Regions from separate parts of the Acidovorax sp. GW101-11A03 genome, predicted to be linked through region 3. Evidence: predicted binding sites of a transcription regulator. Region 3 holds the regulator's gene; each other region holds the start of a gene.
What was found. Region 3 encodes FNR, which switches genes on or off when oxygen is low (the NO sensors DNR and NnrR bind a similar motif). Its sites were predicted from a motif close to TTGATNNNNATCAA; they were not measured.
Positions count from the first base shown of each region.

Region 1 (2,253 bases), on a different contig from region 3:
GCCCGTGTGGATCAGCTTCATGGAGCGCGCCCTCAAGGGCGTCCCCGTGATGGAGCCCACCGTGCCTACAGGGGTGGTCAATGTGGGTGGCGAGTGGTTCTATGACGAGTACGCCCGCAGCGCAGGCGTGTCGAGCGTCGGACTGGAAGACCAGCGCTCCACATCACCGGCGGTCACCCCCCAGGCGCCACCGCCTTCTGAAGAGCGCAGCCGCATCCTCGACCTGTTCCGCAACTGACCGAGCGCCTCCTGCGCAACGGCTGCGTTGATGCTGTAGAGCCCAGGGCACTCTCCCGCCCAAACCAGGAGAACAAGAGGCGGGGGACTGCCCGGCGCCCGACCAACGCTTCACGGGGCGTCGGTCACTTGGCCGGAGCTGCCGCCTACAGGGCGGCAAACTGCAGAGGCAACCCGGACTGCTGGGTGGCGTCCCGGCTCAGGCACGCGAAGAATTCGCCCGCGCCTTTGGTGTCCTGCCACACACTGCCGTCAAACCGGTAGTGATACCCCCCCGAACGGGCCGCCATCCAGACCTCGTGCAAAGGCTTTTGCAGGTTGACAACGATCTGGCTGCGGTTGGGGAACGTCAGCGTCACCATCCCCCCCGACCGCTGAGCATCCACATCGGCATCCGTGGTGTCGTTGATGCGATCACAGCTGCGCTCGACGGCAAGCAGCAGTTGTTCGGCGTGGTCCATGAATTCGAGGTCGGTCATTACAATTTGCGCATGTTGAAAGCTCCCCAAATTCTAGTCAGGACACTTGTCCTTGCTGCCAGTGCGGCAGCCCTGCTTGGCTGTGGACAGCGGGGGCCCTTGTACTTGCCGACGGGGCCTGCCGCAGGACAGCGCGCCACGCTGCCGGAAACACTCACGCCCAGCAGCGGCGTGGGCGCAGCGCAGGCGCCTGCGGCCGCAGCCTCTACCCCCCGCTGACGCCGCTGGGACAACGCCCCGCCATGGGGCACCAATGCAGCACCGCTTGATTTCGATCAAGTACAAATCCTAGGGGCACTCGTACAGTCTGCGCTTTATTGCACCGCAGGATGGCCATGGCCCTGGAACTCTACCGCGACAAGAATCACGCTTGCCTGATGTTCACCGACCTCATCGAGGAGGACGGCCAGGCCGTGCAGGCCAATCAGTTTTTGATCGTTGACGACGACACGGGCGCCATCATCGACCCGGGCGGCAACCTCGCCTTCAACGAACTGTTCATGGGGATGACCAAACACTTCCCGCCCCACAAGCTGTCGTACCTGATCGCCTCACACGCCGACCCAGACATCATTGCCTCGCTCGACCGCTGGATGACGAGCACCAAGGCCAACCTGGTGATCTCGCGCGTGTGGGAGCGCTTTGCGCCGCACTTCACCAAGGTGGGCAAGACCGAGAACCGCGTGATCGGCGTGCCCGACGGCGGCGGCCACCTGCCCCTGGGCCGCCACGAGTTGGTGCTGCTGCCTGCGCACTTCATGCATTCCGAAGGCAACTTCCACTTCTACGATCCGGTCAGCCGCATCCTGTTCACGGGTGACCTGGGCGTGTCGATGATGTCGGGCGCCGAGGCCCGTGTGCCGGTGACTGACCTCAAGGCGCACATTCCTCGCATGGAGGGCTTCCACCGCCGCTACATGGTGTCCAACAAGATCCTGCGCCTGTGGGCACGCATGGCCCGCCAGCTCGACATTGCCATGCTGGTGCCGCAGCATGGCGCCCCCATCATGGGCAAGGAAGCCATCAACGACTTCTTTGAATGGATCGAGAACCTGATGTGTGGCATTGACCTGTTTGATGACCGGGCCTACCAGATCCCCACAGCCTACATCGACCCCGTGACCCGGCAGATGCGCCCGGCGCTGCGGGCCGTGAACGCATAAAGCTGTTGCATTACAAGGGAAAAAGGCCGTCTCCGCGCACTGGGCAAGCGAAGATAGCTATTAAATATATAGCAAACGATCCACAGCGCTAAGGCAGGCGCGCTGGAGTGCCACGCTCGCGCGGGGTGGTGGCCAAGCCGGGCTGCGGCCTGCGCCAGCGGTGCCAGACACGCCAGCCCAGCAGCACCGCCAGGATGGCGGCGTACAGCGCCACTTCAGCAAAATCGTTCTTCCCGGCACGCATCCAGAAGAAGTGCAGGATGGCCAAACCCGCCACCGCGTAGACCGCGCGGTGCAGCGCCTGCCAGCGCTTGCCCCCCAGCGCCTTGATGGCCCGGTTGAACGAGGTGCCCGCCAGCAGCGCCAGCAGCAGC
Region 1 is NZ_JBWKZU010000025.1:33,343-35,595, forward strand. It holds gene AC07Z7_RS12395 (penicillin-binding protein 1A) at 1-238, shown strand, start outside; gene cyaY (iron donor protein CyaY) at 384-716, opposite strand; gene lptM (LPS translocon maturation chaperone LptM) at 729-935, shown strand; gene AC07Z7_RS12410 (oxygen-binding di-iron domain-containing protein) at 1,052-1,879, shown strand; gene msrQ (protein-methionine-sulfoxide reductase heme-binding subunit MsrQ) at 1,968-2,253, opposite strand, start outside.
Region 1: the regulator FNR is predicted to act here: its motif matches at 982-995, upstream of AC07Z7_RS12410 (oxygen-binding di-iron domain-containing protein).

Region 2 (2,253 bases), on a different contig from region 3:
CATGGCCTGCGGGTTGACCAGCGGCGACGCCACGGCCACGCCCATGGACACCACAAACCACGCCAGCACCAGGCGGGCGAGCCAGCCAAGGCTGCGGAGGGTTTGCAGGGAGAAGCGCATGAGGGCCCGATTGTAGGTGGCGCCAACCGCGAGGCCTTGTCCGGGGTCATCTGCGCGACGGACGGCGCCCCCGCCCGCACCTAGGATGTACGCTGCATTCACCCCTACAACGGAGACAACCCCATGCTGACACTCTGTGGCTTTTCGGCCAGCAACTACTACAACAAGGTCAAGCTCGCCCTGCTCGAAAAAGGCCTGCCGTTCACCGAAGAACTGGCTTGGGTGGGCGAGACCGACCGCAGCGCCAGCCCGCTGGGCAAGGTGCCCTACCTGCGCACGCCCCAGGGCCCGCTGTGCGAATCAGCGGTGATCGCCGACTACATCGAGGCCGCCCACCCCGCGCACCCGCTGATCCCCACCGACCCCTACCAGGCCGCCAAGGTGCGCGAGCTGATCACCTTTCTGGAGCTGCACCTGGAGCTGGTGGCGCGCAACCTGTACCCGCAGGCCTTCTTTGGCGGCACGGTGAGCGACAGCGCCAAGGAAAAGGTGGGCGCGCAGCTCACGAAGAACATCGCCGCCTTCGGCCAGCTCGCCAAGTTCAGCCCCTATGTGGGTGGAGACAGCTTTACGCTGGCCGACTGTGCCGCCATCGTGCACCTGCCGCTGGTCAGCTCAGCCACCAAGATCATCTATGGCCGCGACTACCTGGCCGAGCTGCCCGTGCGCGAATACCTGACCCGCATGGGCGAACGGCCCCACGTGCAGCGCGTGAACGCAGACCGCAAGACCAACACGGCGGAGATGCTGGCGCGGCCACCCAAGCGCTGAAGCCGCCTCCCAGCGCAGGGTCTTCATCCCTTGACCTTGGTCAACCGAGGTCGTCCCGCGCTGGCGCACCATGCAGGCATCCGATCACCCTTGAGGAGACACTGCATGGACAAGACCCAGGCCGCCCCATTCCTCCAACAGTTGCGGGCCCAGCAATCCGAGTTGTTGGCCCAGCTGGCGGCACAGCGCGGTGGCACCATCGGCCGGGCCGAGGCCGCCGCAACGCATTTTGGCCAGCCCGAAGACCCGCGCGCCCAGCTGGCCACCGAACGTGAACTGGCGTTCGCGCTGGACGAGCACGAAACTGCCCACCTGGCCGCCGTGGAGGCGGCCCTGGCCCGCATCGAGGCGGGCACCTACGGCGAGTGCACGGACTGCGGCGCCCACATCACCGCAGCCCGCCTGCACGCCACCCCCGAGGCGGCACGCTGCGTGCACTGCCAGGAGAAGGCCGAGCAGCACCGGCGGACAGCCTGAGGGCGAGCCTGAAACCGGACACCGGCTGCTATCCTTTGCGGGATGCGCAGCCTCTTTCACCTCGCTTTCCACGTCACCGACCTCGATGCCGCCCGCCGCTTCTATGGCGGCGTGCTGGGTTGCCAGGAGGGGCGGAGCACCGACACCTGGGTGGACTTCGACTTCTTCGGCCACCAGATCTCGCTGCACCTGGGCCCCCCGTTTGCCAGTGCCCGCACCGGCCATGTGGGCGACCATCTGGTGCCCATGCCCCATTTCGGCGCCATTCTGGAGCTGCCCGACTGGCATGCGCTGGCGGCGCGGCTGAAAGCGGCAGGCACGGCCTTTGTGCTGGAGCCCCAGGTGCGTTTTGAAGGCCAGCCGGGCGAGCAGTGGACGATGTTCTTCCACGACCCCAGCGGCAACCCGATCGAGATCAAGGGCTTCCGATCGCTGGACGCGGTGTACGCCACATGAGCTACACGTTCGCGTCGGCCACCATCTTGCTGCTGCTGATCACCGATCCGCTGGGCAACATCCCCATTTTTGCCAACGCGCTGCGCGGCGTGGCGCCCGAGCGGCGGGCGCGGGTGATCCTGCGCGAGGTGCTGATCGCGTTTGCACTGCTGCTGGTGTTTCTGTTCTTCGGGGCGGAGTTTTTGCGGGTGATGAACCTGAGCGATTTATCGCTGCAGATTGCTGGCGCGGTGGTGCTGTTCCTGATCGCACTGCGCATGATCTTTCCTTCGGCAGACGGTCCGCAGGCGGAGCTGCCGGGCGAGCCGCTCATCGTGCCGCTGGCCATCCCTGCGCTGGCAGGCCCGTCGGCCCTGGCCACGGTGATGCTGCTGGTCGCCCAGGCGCCCGAGCGCAAGCTCGAATGGGTGGGCGCCCTGTGCGTGACCA
Region 2 is NZ_JBWKZU010000040.1:8,174-10,426, forward strand. It holds gene AC07Z7_RS16580 (DUF2946 family protein) at 1-120, opposite strand, end outside; gene AC07Z7_RS16585 (glutathione S-transferase) at 244-891, shown strand; gene AC07Z7_RS16590 (TraR/DksA family transcriptional regulator) at 997-1,368, shown strand; gene AC07Z7_RS16595 (VOC family protein) at 1,411-1,824, shown strand; gene AC07Z7_RS16600 (MarC family protein) at 1,821-2,253, shown strand, end outside.
Region 2: the regulator FNR is predicted to act here: its motif matches at 922-935, upstream of AC07Z7_RS16590 (TraR/DksA family transcriptional regulator).

Region 3 (2,253 bases):
CGTTCACGGTGCGGGGGTCCACCTCGATGGAGTACTCACCGCCCGGCGCCAAGGTGAAGCTGCGCTTGAGCATGGCCATGAGTTCACGCAAACCCGCATCCGACAGAAACGTGGGCGTCCCCCCACCCAGGTGCAGCTGGCTCACCACCTGGCCCACGCCGCAGTGTGCGGTGTGCAGATCGATCTCGCGGCTCAGGTAGCGCAGATAGACTTCTGCGCGGTCATGGTGCTTGGTGATGATCTTGTTGCAGGCGCAGTAGTAGCACAGCGACTCGCAGAACGGAATGTGCACATACAAGGACAAGGGCAAGGCCTTGGCCACCGAGCCTGTCCGGCGCTGCTCCAGTGCCAGGATATAGTCTTCCTGCCCGAACGCTTCGACAAACCGGTCGGCTGTCGGATAGGAGGTGTAGCGGGGCCCCGGCACGTCAAAACGGCGCAGGAGATCGGGCGAAACAGCGGTCATGGGGGAATATCCTTGCGTACACCCTGACTGTGCCGTACCCTCTCGGCGATGTCCTTGACCTGCATCAAGTGAACGACCAGGCCGACGGGCGACAATTTGACAAATGTCAGTCGCTCCGGCGCCCCCCCGAAGGCCTTCCAGCTTTTTCGTATCGGGCGCGATGTACTTGACACCCAACCTCTAGCTCACGTGCCTATGAACCCGCTCACCATCAAAGTCGCCTGCTCCAACTGCAACCTGCGCGAGCTGTGCATGCCCGTGGGCCTGAACGAAGAGCAACTGCAGCGCATCGATGAAGTCGTTGCCGTTCGCCGCAAGGTCAAGCGGGGGGGCACGCTGTTCCGCAATGGCGAGTCCTTCACGTCGCTTTACGCCATCCGCACGGGTTTCTTCAAAACCTGCGTGGCTACCGAAGACGGCCGCGACCAGGTCACCGGTTTTCAGATGGCGGGCGAGATCATTGGCCTCGATGGCATCGTGAACGACCACCACACCTGTGACGCGGTGGCCCTGGAAGATGCCGAGGTCTGCGTGATGCCCTTCGACCGCATCGAGGAACTCTCGCGCGAGGTCACGGCCCTGCAGCACCATGTGCACAAAATCATGAGCCGCGAGATCGTGCGCGAACACGGCGTGATGCTGCTGCTGGGCAGCATGCGCGCCGAAGAGCGCCTAGCGGCTTTTTTGCTGAACCTGGTGCAACGGCTGCATGCACGCGGCTTCTCGCAGTCCGAACTGGTGCTGCGCATGACCCGCGAAGAAATCGGCAGCTACCTGGGCCTGAAACTCGAAACCGTGAGCCGGACCTTCTCCAAATTTGTGGAAGAAGGCATCGTGGAAGTCAAGCAGCGCCATGTCCGCATCCTGGACACGGATGCCCTCAAGCGCATTGTGAACAGCCAGCAAGCCTGCCACTGATCTGGCCGCCGTCCCGGTTGGCCTTCACCGGCTGGCCAGTAACGCCCTCCTCCTTGCTCAGGAGCAGGACGATGTCTTGCGGCAGTCGTCTGGCCGCTCACCCTCGGGGACCGGGCAGCGGTTCAACTCAAAGGGTGACATGGCAAGCAGCGTGGTCAACGCACTGCTTGCCATGGTGATGATCCAGAACGCAAAAAAAGCCAGCGTATAGACGCCCTGCCGCGACAGCGCCAGCGGTTGCCCGAACCAGTGCAGATCCTGGGGGTCCACCATGGCAAAAACCAGCATCTCCAGCACCCCCGCCATCAAGAAGGCGGGCCATGCAATCCACATCAGGCGTTGCGTCCACATATCGTCGTTCCTGTCTCCTGGGGGCTCAGTGGCGGCACGGTGGCATCACTGGTGAGCCACATGCTTGTGTATTTCAACGCGGCTGATCCTGCACGGGGGTGGCCGCATGGTTGCGTCCCTTCATGGCAGGTGCCAGGCTCTTCTCGGGGGCTTCCAGCGTCTTGTTGATCTCGATCCCCTTGCGGTAGTAATCCTCTGCCACCACTGGGTCTGGACGGGACAGCGCCAGCCACAAGGTCACAAAACCGGCAACGATCACAATGACCGGGCCGGCAATCACCAGCCAGACATGGCCGAATTTCCACCAGGGTGCTGCCGCAACAGGGGCAATGGCTGGGCTTGAAGACATGGCGATTTACTCCTTCACAATCATCTCAATCAACACAAGGCCATGCGCGGCCTTGCACCAGGGCACCGTTCAGCGTGGCACCAGGAACACCGATTTTTCTGTCACATGGGCGGCGGCACCGACGGCCTGCACATCGAACTGAACGGCATGAGAGCCCGGGCTTGCCGAC
Region 3 is NZ_JBWKZU010000011.1:78,028-80,280, forward strand. It holds gene hemN (oxygen-independent coproporphyrinogen III oxidase) at 1-466, opposite strand, end outside; gene fnr (fumarate/nitrate reduction transcriptional regulator Fnr) at 662-1,384, shown strand; gene AC07Z7_RS07300 (hypothetical protein) at 1,442-1,735, opposite strand; gene AC07Z7_RS07305 (FixH family protein) at 1,809-2,084, opposite strand; gene ccoG (cytochrome c oxidase accessory protein CcoG) at 2,154-2,253, opposite strand, start outside.